Regions from separate parts of the Agromyces atrinae genome, predicted to be linked through region 1. Evidence: predicted binding sites of a transcription regulator. Region 1 holds the regulator's gene; each other region holds the start of a gene.
What was found. The regulator LexA, encoded in region 1, represses DNA repair genes until DNA is damaged. The targets are predictions, from matches to a motif close to TCGAACANNTGTTCGA.

Region 1 (3,519 bases):
GGACCCGACACCGTGTTCTCGCTCTCGAGCGATCGCATCGTCCGCGAGTTCGAGGAGGCGAAGGCCGCCGGATTCCTGACGCGCCCGTCGATCGTCGGACCGGTCACGTTCCTCCTGCTCAGCAAGGCGGCGGATGACGCGGGCGCGGGCTTCTCGCCGATCGAGCGTCTCGACGACCTGCTCCCCGTCTACGTCGAGCTGCTCGAGCGCCTCGCCCTCGCCGGCGCCGAGTGGGTTCAGCTCGACGAGCCCGGTCTCGTCAACGAGAGCATCACCGTTCCCCGCGATCAGCAGCTCGCCGCCCTCGAGCGTGCGTACGCGGTGCTGGGCGCGGTCGCCGGTCGGCCGCAGCTGTTCGTCGCGGCCCCGTACGGCAGCCTCGACGACGCCCTGCCGGTGCTCGCGGCCTCGACGGTCGACGCGATCGGCCTCGACCTGGTGCGCGGCTCGCTGCCGACCGGGCTCGACGATGCAGCGGTCTCCGCCCTCGCCACGAAGACGCTCGTCGCCGGCGTCGTCGACGGCCACAACGTGTGGCGCGGCGACCTCGCGGGAGCGTTCGCCGCGGCCGAGGGCGTGCGCGCCCTGAGCCCGAACGTCTCCGTGTCGACGTCCACCTCGCTCCAGCACGTCCCGCACGACGTCGCCGACGAGTCGCTCCTCGATGCTCGCCTCGTCAGCTGGTTGGCCTTCGCCGACCAGAAGGTCGCGCAGGTCGTGGCGCTCGCACGCGGCATCCGTGACGGGGGCTCCGCGATCGAGGCCGAGCTCGCCGCCGCCACCGCCGCTCTCGCCGACCGCGCCGACGCGCCCGGCGTTCGCGACGGCGCCGTCCGTGCGCGCCTCGCCGGCCTCGACGACAGCGCCTTCTCGCGTGGGTCGTACGCCGAGCGCCTCGCCGCGCAGGACGCCGCACTCGACCTCCCGCCGCTGCCGACGACGACGATCGGCTCGTTCCCGCAGACCGGCGAGATCCGCCGTGCCCGCGCCCAGCTCCTGAAGGGCGACATCGACGAGGCCGCGTACCTCGAGCTCATGCGCGACGAGATCCGCCGTGTCGTCGATCTCCAGGAGGAGATCGGTCTCGACGTCATCGTGCACGGTGAGCCCGAGCGCAACGACATGGTGCAGTACTTCGCCGAGAACCTCGACGGCTTCGAGGTGACGCAGAACGGCTGGGTGCAGTCGTACGGCAGCCGCTGCACGCGTCCGTCGATCCTGTGGGGTGACGTGTCGCGCCCGGCGCCGATCACCGTCGATTGGTCGGTCTTCACGCAGAGCCTCACCGAGAAGCCCGTCAAGGGCATGCTCACCGGCCCCGTGACGATCCTCGCGTGGTCGTTCGTGCGCGACGACCAGCCGCTCGGCGAGACGGCACGTCAGGTGGCGCTCGCGCTGCGCGACGAGATCGCCGACCTCGAATCCGCCGGCATCGGTGTCATCCAGGTCGATGAGCCCGCACTCCGCGAACTGCTCCCGCTCAAGAACGCCGACCACGCCGACTACCTCGACTGGTCGGTGGGTTCCTTCCGTCTCGCGACGGCGGGCGTTGAGGCGAAGACGCAGATCCACACGCACCTCTGCTACTCGGAGTTCGGCGTGGTCATCGACGCCATTCAGAACCTCGATGCCGACGTCACGAGCATCGAGGCCGCGCGCAGTCGCATGGAGGTCGTCGACGACCTGCAGTCGAGCGGGTTCGACCACGGCATCGGTCCGGGCGTGTACGACATCCACTCGCCGCGCGTCCCGAGCGTCGACGAGGTGCGTTCGCTCCTCGAGAAGGCCGTCGCCGCGATCCCCGAGCGCCAGGTCTGGGTCAACCCCGACTGCGGACTGAAGACGCGCGGATACGACGAGACGGTGGCCTCGCTCCGCAACATCCTCGAGGCCACGCGCGCCGTGCGCGCACAGCTCGCCGACGCGTAGACGCGATCAGCACGACAGAACGCCCCCGGCTCGGTGCCGGGGGCGTTCTCTCGTTCGTGTCGGTCAGACGGCGCGGAGCACGGCGACGACCTTGCCGAGCACGTCGGCCTCGTCGCCGAGGATCGGCTCGAAGGCACTGTTGCGGGGGAGGAGCCACGTGTGGCCGTCGCGCTGCCGGAACACCTTGACGGTCGCTTCTCCGTCGAGCATCGCGGCGACGATCTCGCCGTTCTCCGCCTCTTTCTGCGCGCGCACGACGACCCAGTCGCCGTCGCAGATGGCCGCGTCGATCATCGATTCTCCGACGACCTTGAGCATGAAGAGCTCGCCCTTGCCGACGAGCTGCCGGGGGAGCGGGAACACCTCATCGATCTGCTGCTCGGCGGTGATCGGGATGCCGGCGGCGATGCGACCGACGAGGGGGACCATCGCGGCGTCGCCGATGGGCGTGCTCGAGTAGGAGTCGACGTCGGTCGTCGTGCCCTCGCTCTGAGGCACGTCGATGAGGATCTCGAGCGCGCGCGGGCGGTTGGGGTCACGGCGGAGATAGCCGCTCAGCTCGAGCTGGTTGAGCTGATGGGTGACGCTCGACAGCGATGCGAGCCCGACAGCATCGCCGATCTCGCGCATGCTCGGCGGATAGCCTCGCTGGCTCACCGACCGCTGGATGAACTCGAGGATGGAGAGCTGCTTCGCGCTCAGGCTCTTGCGACGGCGCGTGCGCGCCGGCCGTTCGGCGTCGGTGTCGTTGCTCACTGGTGTGCCCCTCTCCGGGCTCCGCACGTCGTGGGCGGGCCGAGTGTCAGTGGTCCCTGATCGAATGTCACCAGGTACTCGAAACTGTATCGCCGCCGTTCGACCGAGACAAACATCTCTTCGAGTGTGTCGCGATCTCAGAACCGAAATCTTCCGAAGAAGTACTTGAACTTTCGAATAATCGAAGATAGGTTCGGAATACATCTTCGCATGCGGCTCTCCCGGCCGAGGGCCGCATGCGAACACTCAGGAGGTGTGACATGAGCACGGTTATCGCCAGCAGCCCGTTCGTTATCGGTAGTGGTGTCGACGCAGGTCGATCCGTCGCCCCGCGTACCCGTCTGCGTCTCACGCGACGCGGGCGCATCGTGCTCACCTCCCTGGCCGCAGTACCGGTCGTCGCCGTCGCACTCTTCGCGGGGTTGAGCGCTGTTCCCGCGGTGGCCGGCAGTTCCAGCGCCGATGTCTCGTTCCGCTACGTCACGATCGAGCCGGGTCAGTCGCTCTGGTCGTTGGCCGAGTCGCTCGCGCCGACGGTCGACCCGCGCGACGTCATCGCCGAGATCACGAGCCTCAACGGCCTCACGAGCTCGTCGCTCGAACCGGGTCAGCAGATCGCCGTTCCTCTCGGTTACTGATTCGGGCACGGTCGCACAGAGGCGGCCGTCACGCTCGTTAGGCTGATCGGGTGACTTCTCTCGACGACCTCCCGCTGCGCGACAATCTGCGCGGTAAGACCCCGTACGGTGCACCCCAGAAGACGGTGCCCGTCGCGCTCAACGTCAACGAGAACACGCATCCCATCCCCGAGGCTGTCGCCCACGACGTGCTGGG
Region 2 (3,519 bases), 1.4 Mb from region 1:
TCTTCGGTCTCTCGATCGGATCCATGACCGGCCTGCTCTCGTCGGCGACGATCATCCGTGCGCTCGGCGCGCGCTGGACCGTGCTCATCGGCGGCTCGTCGCTGCTGCTCGGCGTGTTCCTCATGGGAACCATGGCGGGCGCCTCGTCGGCGATCGGCGTCTTCTTCGGCCTGCTGTTCTTCGGAATCGGCATGGGCATGGCCGAGATCGCGATCAACATCGAGGGCGCCCGCATCGAGCAGCTCTCGGGTCATTCCGTCATGCCGACCCTGCATGGCTGCTTCAGTCTCGGCACCGTCATCGGTGCGACGATCGGCATCGCGCTCAACGCGATCGCCTTCCCCGTCATCCTTCACCTCGTGCTCGCCGGTGCGGTCGGAGTCGCTGCCCTCCTGTGGGCGATCCCGGGGATCGCCGCCGACACGGGGCGCGAGGACCGCTCGATCGAGCGGCCGAAGCGCACGTGGGGCAGCCGTCTCTCGGTGTGGCGCGACAGCCGACTCGTGCTGCTCGGCGTCATCCTTCTCGCCCTCGCGCTCGCCGAGGGGTCGGCGAGCGACTGGCTCCCGCTGCTCATGGTCGACGGCCACGGCGTCTCGGCGACGTTCGGATCGGTCATCTTCACCGCGTTCGCCGTTGCCATGACGATCGGCCGTTTCTCGGGCGGACCGCTGCTCGCGCGCTTCGGACCGGTCGTCGTGCTGCGGGCGAGCGCCGTCGTCGCGGGAATCGGCATCGCGCTCGTGGTCTTCGCCGACAACGCGTTCGTCGCCGGCGCCGCGGTGCTGCTGTGGGGCCTCGGGGCTGCGCTCGGGTTCCCGATCTGCCTCTCGGCTGCGGCCGACTCCGAGGACTCGACCGCGAGCGTCGCGGCCGTCGCGACCGCGGGGTACATCGCGTTCCTCGTCGGCCCGCCGCTGCTCGGATTCGTCGGCGAGCACATCGGGCTCCGCCTCGCGATGCTCGTCGTGCTCGCGATGGTCGCGATCGCGGTGTTCCTCGCGCCGGCCGCGCGGCCGCGGGAGAAGGTCGCGGCCTAGGCGCTCGTCGTCTCGCCGTCGGCCGGGATGCCGCCGGGCTCGATCGTCCACGGGAGTCCGAGGGCGAAGGTGGGGCGCGAGAGGTCCTGACGCTGGATGTGCAGGTGCGGCTCGGTCGAGTTGCCCGAGTTGCCGCACTCGGCGAGGGGCTGGCCGGTCGCGACGCGCTCTCCGCGCTCGACGGTGATGCTGCCCCGGCGCAGGTGCGCGAGCACCATGTGGCTGCCGTCGGCGAGGCGGATGACGATGTGGTTGCCGAGCATCGCGCGCGGGCCGAAGATCTCGCGGATCGCGCTCTCGACGTAGAAGTAGGCGAGTGCGGAGCCACTCGCGCGGCTGAGGTGGTCGCGAGCGGTTCGCGTGACGCGCACGACCGTGCCGTCGGCGGGCGAGAGGATCGGGCGACCGAACGAGGGGTACTCCTCCGGGGCCGTGAACCCCGCTGACGGCCGGTCGTCAGAGCCCTCGCCCGCATAGAGCAGATCGACCGCGAACGCCTGGCCGAGACCGTGGGTGCCGTGGCTCGGAACCTTCGTCGTCGGTGAGTTGACCGCGAGCCACGGTCCGGTCACGGGGGAGGCGAGCGTGGCGGGTTCGCCGCCCGCCGTCGGTGCCCAGACGGTGGCGACGAAGCCGACGGCGATGAGGACGAGGCCGAACGGTAACGCCACGAGGATGAGCGCCGCAGGGGCATCGTCGTCGATCAGTCCCCAGGCGGTGGAGATCAGGATGAGCGCGACGCCCACGATGGTGAGCGGAACACGTGTTCGTGCGAGCAGTCGGGCGATCATGTCAGCGAGTCTAGGAGGGGTGAGAAACTTGCTCTGGTGGTTACATGTAAAAAGGCTGGTTGACGGTGTGTTCGGTGCTCGCTCGGGTTGGTCGCCGGGAGTTATCCACAGGTGGTCGGCGGGCTCGGTCGGATGTCGGTGGTTCGAACTAGTCTTCTAATGTGATCGATTCGACGGGTGAGGCGGGCAGTGGCCCCGAGGGTGCCGAGGGTGCCGATGGTGCTGCTGGCCCGCGCGGGGTGACGATCTCGCAGGCCGAGTTGCTCGACAGGGTAATGACGGACGCCGAGCAGTTTGCGTTCGAGGCGAACCGTGTTGCGGCACGTCGCCTGGCGACGATCGGTCGGGCGATTCGGATGGCTCGGGAGAACCCGCACATCTACGTGCTGCCGGAACTCATGACCCGTGCCGAAGCTCGGGACTGGGCGGTGCGTGCCGCGGCGACCGAACTGTCGATGCGGCTCCTCATTCCGACAGCGACCGTCTTGAACGAAGCCGCCGAAGCACACACGCTCGCCGCTCGGTTGCCGAAGCTGTGGCTGGAGTTCCTCGACGGGGCGACGTCGTACCCGATCGTGCGTGCCGCCGTCGAAGCCATCACCGGGTGGGGCGACGATGACGCGGTCGCGCGGTTCGATTCCGAGCTCGCCGGAATCGCCGGACGCGTCACCGTCGCATCGTTCCGGTCTCGCGCGAAGCGTCTGCGCGACCGCCTCAGTGCCGCGACCCTCGCCGAACGCCACCGGCGTGCGCTCACCGAACGACGGGTCGTGTTCGAGGACGCCCCCGAGGGCATGATGTGGCTCCACGCGCTGGTGCCCGCACTCGACGGGGCCAAGATTCGCACCCGGTTGAACGCGACCGCCAAGCAAGCCTCACGGGTTACCGGTGAGACCCGCACCCGGGACCAACTCCGTGCCGACCAGCTCTCCGACTGGCTCACCGGCGCCGGAACCCCGACCGCGGTCCAGACGCGCGTGCTCGTCACGGTGCCGCTCATGGCGGGACTCCTCGAGAAGCCCGTGCGTGATGCGCGCACCACTCCCACACCGCTATCCACAGCACCAAGGCTGCCCGCGCACCCCTGGCTCGACGTCGCCACGATCGACGGATACGGACCGATCAGCACCGAGACCGCCCGCCAGATCTTCGACACCGCGACCGCATTCCGTCGCCTCATCGTCGACCCCATCACCGCCGAACCGCTCTACCTCGACCGCACGCAGTACCGACCATCACAGGCACAACGCGACTGGTTGACCCTCACCTACCAACGCTGCTCGAGACCCGGGTGTAACAGCCTCGCCGCCACATCCGACATCGACCACATCCACGACTGGGCCCACGGCGGCAGAACCGACATCGACAACCTGGCACCACTCTGCCCACCCGACCACACGCTCAAACACACCACGTGGCTCGGTCCCGAACAGCCATCGCAACTGCAACCGCAACCGCAACCAGCAGCGTCACCGCCACCGTCGCCATCACCGGAAGACACGGCCGCCGAGCAGCTCACGCTCGATCCGAGACCGCCCCGCCGACGCTGGACCAGCCCGACGGGTTACACGAGCGACTCCGACATTCCGCCCTTCTGACGGGCCGAACTACGCGATGTCCGGGCGCCCGAGGTGCAATCCTGGCGCGATGTTCCACGTGGAACGGCGTGCCCGGAACGTCAGTGCACC
Region 3 (3,519 bases), 170 kb from region 1:
CCGACGGCGATGTGCTCGGGGCAGCGCACGCGGTCGAGATCCCCTTCGTCTTCGACAACGCCGAGACGACGGATGCCGCCCCGCTCGTCGGCGAGGCTCCCCCGCGTTCGCTCGCGCGCTCGATGCACGCGTCGTGGCTGACCTTCATCCGGTCGGGTCGCGCCGACTGGACGGAGTGGGATGCCACGCGGCCCGTCCGCGTCTTCGACGGGGCGGATGACCCGATCGCGCTCGCGCCTCGCGATGACGAACGACGCGCGCTGCTCGAGTGGGAGGCCGGCCGGCGCGCTGCCTCCGGTACCTCCCGCGGTGCCGCGGAGGTGCCCGCGTAGTCTGGAGTGACTCCGTCGACGCCCGCCCCTGCGGCCGCCGAGTGTGCGTCGGCCTCACGAGAGAAGAGGAACGATGGCACGCCTGATCTACTCGGCCACCATGTCGCTCGACGGTTTCATCGCCGGATCGGGTGGCGACATGTCGTGGCTCACTCCTTTTGCGGAGCAGAACGACCTCGCCGATCGACTCATGAACGAGACCGGAGCGCTGCTCGTCGGAGCGCGGACCTACGGGGGCGACGACCCCAATGCGGGAGACCCGGAGCACGAGGGAGCGTTCGGCGGCCAGTGGCACGGGCCGCAGTACGTGCTCACGCACGCCGCGCCGTCGGACGAGCTTCCCGATGACGTGTTCTTCGGCGACGACCTGCTCGAGATGACGATCGCGGCGAAGGCGGCGGCCGGAGAGAAGTACGTCAATGTGCTCGGCGCGGATGTCGCACGCCAGTGCATCGAGCACGGAATCCTCGACGAGGTGCTCGTCTTCATCGTTCCCGTGCTCCTCGGAAGCGGCACGCGTCTCTTCGAGAGCGAGTCGTGCGAGCAGGTGCGTCTCGAGCGCGTGAGCGTGACCGAGAGCCCGCTCTCGACGGATGTCTGGTACCGGGTCACTCGGTAGTAGCGGCGCGGGTCGGTATCGGCGCGGGTCGGTATCGGCGCGGGTCGGTCTCGGCGCGGGTCGGTCTCGGCAGCTCGGTCTCGGCCGCTCGTCGCGGGAGCCTACCGACGCTAGAAGGGTGGCGGTTCGGTGTCGCTGGTGTACCCGGTGGGGCTGGCCCAGCGGCGGCGGGGTGGTTTCGGGTCGAGGGTGAGGTTCTCGTCGGGCCAGTCGCGGGTGGCGCGGTCCGAGTCGGGTCCGTCGGAGGGCGCGCTCGACGTGAGGAGGTGCTCGAGAGCTGCTCGAACGTCGGCGCTCTTCTTCGACTCGGGTGACTGCTCGGGTCTCGTTTCGGGTGCCTGTTCGGGTCTCGGTTCGGGTGGCTGTTCGGGGCCGAGCCACGTGGTGTGTTTGAGCGTGTGGTCGGGTGGGCAGAGTGGTGCCAGGTTGTCGATGTCGGTTCTGCCGCCGTGGGCCCAGTCGTGGATGTGGTCGATATCGGAGGTCGCGGCGAGGCTGTTGCATCCGGGTCTGGAGCAGCGTTGGTAGGTGAGGGTCAACCAGTCGCGTTGTGCCTGGCTCGGCCGGTATTGGGTGCGGTCGAGGTGGAGCGGTTCGGCGGTGATGGGGTCGACGATGAGGCATCGGAATGCGGTCGCGGTGTCGAAGATCTGGCGGGCGGTCTCGGTGCTGATCGGTCCGTATCCGTCGATCGTGGCGACATCGAGCCAGGGGTGCTCGGGAAGAGCGCTACCTGTTGTTTCAGTACTCACACGCGCATCACGTACGGGCTTCTCGAGGAGTCCCGCGATGAGCGGCACGGTGACGAGGACACGCGTCTGCACGGCGGTCGGGGTTCCGGTGCCGGTGAGCCAGGCGGAGAACTGGTCGGCACGCAGCTGATCGCGGGTGCGGGTCTCACCGGTAACCCGTGAGGCTTGCTTGGCGGTCGCGTTCAACCGGGTGCGGATCTTGACTCCGTCGAGTGCGGGCACCAACGCGTGGAGCCACATCATGCCTTCGGGGGCGTCCTCGAACACGACCCGTCGTTCGGTGAGGGCGCGTCGGTGGCGTTCGGCGAGGGTCGCGGCGCTGAGCCGGTCGCGCAAGCGCTTCGCGCGAGACCGGAACGAGGCGACGGTGACGCGTCCGGCGATTCCGGCGAGTTCGTCGTCGAAGCGTGCGATGGCGTCGGCGTCGTCCCACCCGGTGATGGTTTCGACGGCGGCACGCACGATCGGATATGACGTCGCTCCGTCGAGGAACTCGAGCCACAGCTTCGGTAACCGTGCGGCGAGCGTGTGTGCTTCGGCGGCTTCGTTCACGACGGTCGCTGTCGGAATGAGCAACCGCATCGACAGCTCGGTCGCCGCGGCACGCACCGCCCAGTCACGCGCTTCAGCACGGGTCATGAGTTCGGGGAGCACGTAGATGTGCGGGTTCTCCTGAGCCATCCGAATCGCCCGGCCAATGGTCGCGAGACGACGGGCCGCGACCCGGTTCGCTTCGAAGGCAAACTGCTCGGCGTCGGTCATGACCATGTCGAGGAGCTCGGCCTGCGAGATCGTCACGCCACGAGCGCCAGCAGAACCATCAGCACCCTCGGGCACACCGCCCGTCTCATCCGTCGATTCGATCACATTAGAAGACTAGTTCGAACCACCGACATCCCGCCGGCCTACCGAGCACCTGTGGACAACTCCGCACATCACCCCGCGACGAGCCATCCGCGGCGAGATGGGAGGATGAGACGGTGACGTCTTCAGCTGCGAGCACCCCGCCCTCCTCCCCCGATCTCGGCATTCTCTTCGACGTCGACGGGCCGATCGCGAGCCCGGAGACGCGCACCATCGCGATCGAGAGCATCCTCGACGACATCGTCACGCTCACGCGCATCGGCGTGCCGATCGCATTCATCACGGGGCGCTCCGACGCGTTCATCCGCGACGCCGTCATCGCGCCGCTCCTCGCTCGCGGGCTCGCCGAGGCGCTCGACACCCCCGGCGCACGCATGTTCGGCGTCTATGAGAAGGGCGCGACGTGGTCGACGATCTCGTCCGACGGCCTCGGCGACGTGATCATCGATGAGTCGGTCGCTCCCCCGGCGGCGCTCGTCGACGAGATCCGCTCTCTCGTCGAGAACGAGTTCTCCGACATCGTCTTCTTCGACGACACGAAGCGCGCGATGATCTCGGTCGAACAGCGCACGGATGTCAGCAACGACGCGTTCCGCGCACGACGCGACGCCTTCGATGACGCCGCGTACGACGCCGCCATCCGTCACGGCGTCGGCGTCTCGCACGGCGATCGCCGTCACCCCGACGACTCGGGAGAGACCCCGTTCCGCCTCGACCCGACGATCATCTCGACCGATATCGAGTCGGTGCTGCTCGACAAGGACCGGGGTGCGCGCCGTGCCCTCGAGCACTTCCTGTCGCTCGGCGAGGTGCCGAAGCGCTGGCGCACGATCGGCGACTCACGCAGCGACTACAAGATGGCCGACGAACTGCACGCGACGGGCTACGACGTCTCGCACGTCGATGTGCGCCCGAGCGACGGCATCCTCGAGAAGCCGTACGACGTGATCGT
Region 4 (3,519 bases), 620 kb from region 1:
CCCCGCTGCGGGGCGCGGCGGAGGTTCCGGCGACGTACGGGGAATTCAACGGACGAGCGTCGTCACCGTCATCCGCCGCGATCGCCGAACTCGCCGCCGTCTGGTCGGTGGAGTCCCTGGGCGCCTCTGCCACGGACACCCGGCGGACACTCACCATCGAGTGGGCGGGCGATGTCGCCGTGCTCGAGGTCGACGGTGCAGCGGTCGCCGATCGATTCTGGGACGGCACCCCGTGGATCGTCGATGCCGACTCCCTCGGAATCTCGGAATCGTCGACGACGAGTATTCGGATCGTGCCCTTGCACCCGGCTGCGGCGATCAGCCTGGCCGATGGTGCAGAAGCCCGTCGGGCCGAGAGCGCCGGACCTCTCGTCTCACTCGACGGCGTGCGGATGACGCGAACGGCTGTGTGGCGTTCGTCGCTGGCTCGCTGATATCGGGAGACGACGGCGGTCGTACGACCCTTCCGCCCGGAACACCGCTTCGCTAGCATCGCGACATGGAAGATCCCACGCAGGAACAGCTCGAGAACTCGGAACACCTGGAGAAACGCACGATCGGCGGCGAACTTCGCTACTACGTGAAGAACATCAAGGCGCACTGGCCCGTCGTCGAGGACGCGCCGAACGCGGAGGGTCAAGAAGCGTGGTGGACGGCCGACGGCAAGTTCCACGCGACGCACGCGCAGCTGCGACGCGACTCGTTCATCGGCGTCGTCTAGCGCGAAGGACGGCCCTGCGGCTCGGCCGCGGGGCCGCTGCACGCGCGCCCATCGACGTTCTGCTCGCATCGGTGTCCTTTCCGTTCGTCCGTGTGGGGCACCATCACACCATGCAGATGAGATCGAATCAATCTTCGATTTCAACCTGTGGATAACTCACGCTGCGTCGTATGTATTTCCTAGACTCAGGACATGCACACGACCCCTCCCGCTCTTGCTGCGCTCGCCCATGCGCACTCTGCCGCGCTGACGGCATGGGTCGAGTCGCTGACGTCGAGCCCGAGCGATTCGGTGCAGGGCGACATCCGCGCACTGAGCGATGACGGGCTCGTGCGCTGCCTCGATGCGCTCTCGGCGCTCGCGCGACGTGTCGCGCAGCTCCAGGCACGGCTGGCCGCCGAGGTCGCGGAGCGCTCACCGACGGATGCCGCACAGAGCCTTGCCGCGCAGCGGGGTTTCTCGTCGCCCGCCCGATTGATCGCCCAGTCGACAGGAGAGGGGTTCGCGACGGCGAGCCGGCTGATGACCGTCGGCACAGCGACGTCCACCCGTGAATCACTGTCGGGTGAGCAGCAGCCCGCGCGGTATCCCTTCCTCGCTGCTGCGCTCGACGAGGGAACAGTCAGCGTCGCGGCGGCCGCGGCGATCGCGTCGTTCCTCGACGGTGTTCGCCTTCGAGCCGACGCTCGCGATCTCGCCGATGCCGAGCGGTTGCTCGTCGAGCGCGCACCACTCGTCGGCGCCGACGGCATCCATCGACTCGTCAAGAATCTGACCGCACACCTCGATCCCGCCCGAGTGAAGCTCCGCGAAGACGAGTTGCGGGAGGGGCGAAGCCTCCGCCTCTGGGAGGATCGGCGCGGATTCATCCGGCTCGCGGGAGCGTTCGATCCGGTCAACGGAGCGCATCTGAAGACGGCCGTCGACGCACTGGTAGGGGCCGAGCTTCATCGAGAGCGTGACGAACGGCGAACATCGACCGCGAGTTCCTCGGAAGTCGGCACGAGCGACACGGAGCAGGCCGACCCGGTCGTCGCGGAATCGCGAACGATCGTTCAGATGAATGCCGATGCGCTCGCCGACATCGCCCGGCTCGCGCTCGGAAGCTCCGCGTCGCCGCCATCGCTGCGCAGCGCAACTGTCGTGGCACGCATCGAGCTCGATGATCTTCTCGCCACGGGCGATCGCTCGAACCGCGCTCTCCGGTCGGACGACGGCAGCGCGGTGAATGCGGACACGCACGAGGGCACCAGTGCGGATACCGGGTCGCGTCGGGTTTCTTGGCCGAGTTCGGGGTCGAGGGACGGGTCCGAATCGGCCAGCGGTCAGGGCTGGGGAACGCTCGACGGCGTCGATCAACCGATCAGCGCGGCATCTGTCCGCGAACTCGCGAGTGCGGCGGGGATCACCTCGATAATCCTCGGCAGCCGGGGTGAAGTGCTCGACCTCGGCAGATCAGAACGCTACTTCTCCACCGCCCAGCGCCTGGCGCTCGCCGAGCGCGACGGAGGGTGCGCGTTTCCTGGCTGCACGCGCCCGCCGCAGTACACGCAGGCGCATCACATCTCGTGGTGGACGCGTGATCGCGGTCGCACTGATCTCGACAATGGGATCCTCCTCTGCAGCTTCCACCACCATCGGGTTCACGACGACGGGTGGACCATCCGCGTGCGCGACGGCCGCACGTGGTTCATCCCACCGGCGCATCTCGACCCCGATCGTGTGCCGCGGCCCGGCAATCGAGGGCCAGGCCTGTCGAGGCGACGATCGCGCTCGGCGACCCTGAGTTCGGTGTTCGGCGTCCCTCCGCCGCCGCCCACCGCGACACGAGAGGTGACGCGGGAGTGACGACGGTGGGAGGTCTCGCGAGGTCTCGCGAGGTCTCACCCGGTGTCGGATGGCCGTGGCGCTTGCGCGAATCTCACATCGCGCATCGCGGATCGCGGATCGCGGATCGCGGATCGCGGATCGCGGATCGCGCATCGCGCACGCGAATCGCGAATCGCGAACTGCGAATCAGTCGACGATGCGCCATTCCCGGATGAACTCCTCGACGGTCTTCGTGGCGAGGTCGTCACGCACGGTCTGCAGCAGCAGGTCCGGCTCGCCGACATCGGCCGTTGTACGAAGCACCTCGACGCCGGTCTCGCGGCGTCGCACCACGAGATCGACGTCGAGGTCCACATCGCCCCACAGAACACGGACGATCGACCACACACGGCGGAGCAGGCGACGAGCGGACGAACCGCCGGGGGCCTCGAGCGCTGCGGTGAGGTGTTCGGAAGCGCGATCCATCAGACCAGTCTCGCGGAGGATCCGGCGCGGGCGAAAACCGCCGCGGGGTGACGCGAGCGACTACTCGGAAGGAAGAAGGATGACGGTGACGGTCTCACCGGCGGGAGTACCGATGACATCGAGCTCGGCGTCATCGGTGATGATGACGATCTCTTCGCCGTGTCGCCATGCGCGCCACCACGCGCCCTCGGTCGATGACGTGATCTCGAGTTCATCATGATCGAGCACGGATCGACCGAGTGTGAGCGGCTTGACCCGCGTCATCCACTCACCGAAGCCCTCGAGTGTGCGGCGCTGCACCTCGGGGATGACGCCCGATGCGGTCGGGCCGACGTTGAGGAGCAGCCGTCCTCCGCGCGAGACGACGTCGCTGTAGAGACGCGCGAGTTCCCGCGCACTGAGAGTGAGCGACTCGTCTTCGAGCGAGTTGTACCCGAACGAGAAGCCGAGACCGCGGCACTGCTCCCAGCCGTCGGTCGACTCATTCTCGGTGCCGTGCGAAT

Region 2: the regulator LexA is predicted to act here: its motif matches at 1,975-1,990, upstream of BJ972_RS11445 (HNH endonuclease signature motif containing protein).
Region 3: the regulator LexA is predicted to act here: its motif matches at 2,573-2,588, upstream of BJ972_RS04085 (HNH endonuclease signature motif containing protein).
Region 4: the regulator LexA is predicted to act here: its motif matches at 844-859, upstream of BJ972_RS07860 (HNH endonuclease signature motif containing protein).

What each region holds. Positions count from the first base shown of each region.
Region 1 covers NZ_JACCBI010000001.1:1,013,749-1,017,267, reverse strand. The annotation lists gene metE (5-methyltetrahydropteroyltriglutamate--homocysteine S-methyltransferase) at 1-1,929, shown strand, start outside; gene lexA (transcriptional repressor LexA) at 1,993-2,685, opposite strand; gene BJ972_RS04935 (LysM peptidoglycan-binding domain-containing protein) at 2,946-3,323, shown strand; gene BJ972_RS04930 (histidinol-phosphate transaminase) at 3,374-3,519, shown strand, end outside.
Region 2 covers NZ_JACCBI010000001.1:2,463,209-2,466,727, reverse strand. The annotation lists gene BJ972_RS11455 (MFS transporter) at 1-1,040, shown strand, start outside; gene BJ972_RS11450 (M23 family metallopeptidase) at 1,037-1,831, opposite strand; gene BJ972_RS11445 (HNH endonuclease signature motif containing protein) at 1,993-3,429, shown strand.
Region 3 covers NZ_JACCBI010000001.1:842,577-846,095, forward strand. The annotation lists gene BJ972_RS04075 (carboxylesterase/lipase family protein) at 1-332, shown strand, start outside; gene BJ972_RS04080 (dihydrofolate reductase family protein) at 406-951, shown strand; gene BJ972_RS04085 (HNH endonuclease signature motif containing protein) at 1,062-2,570, opposite strand; gene BJ972_RS04090 (hypothetical protein) at 2,684-3,519, shown strand, end outside.
Region 4 covers NZ_JACCBI010000001.1:1,635,586-1,639,104, forward strand. The annotation lists gene BJ972_RS07850 (beta-galactosidase) at 1-434, shown strand, start outside; gene BJ972_RS07855 (hypothetical protein) at 500-721, shown strand; gene BJ972_RS07860 (HNH endonuclease signature motif containing protein) at 914-2,569, shown strand; gene BJ972_RS07865 (hypothetical protein) at 2,738-3,016, opposite strand; gene BJ972_RS07870 (alpha-L-fucosidase) at 3,077-3,519, opposite strand, start outside.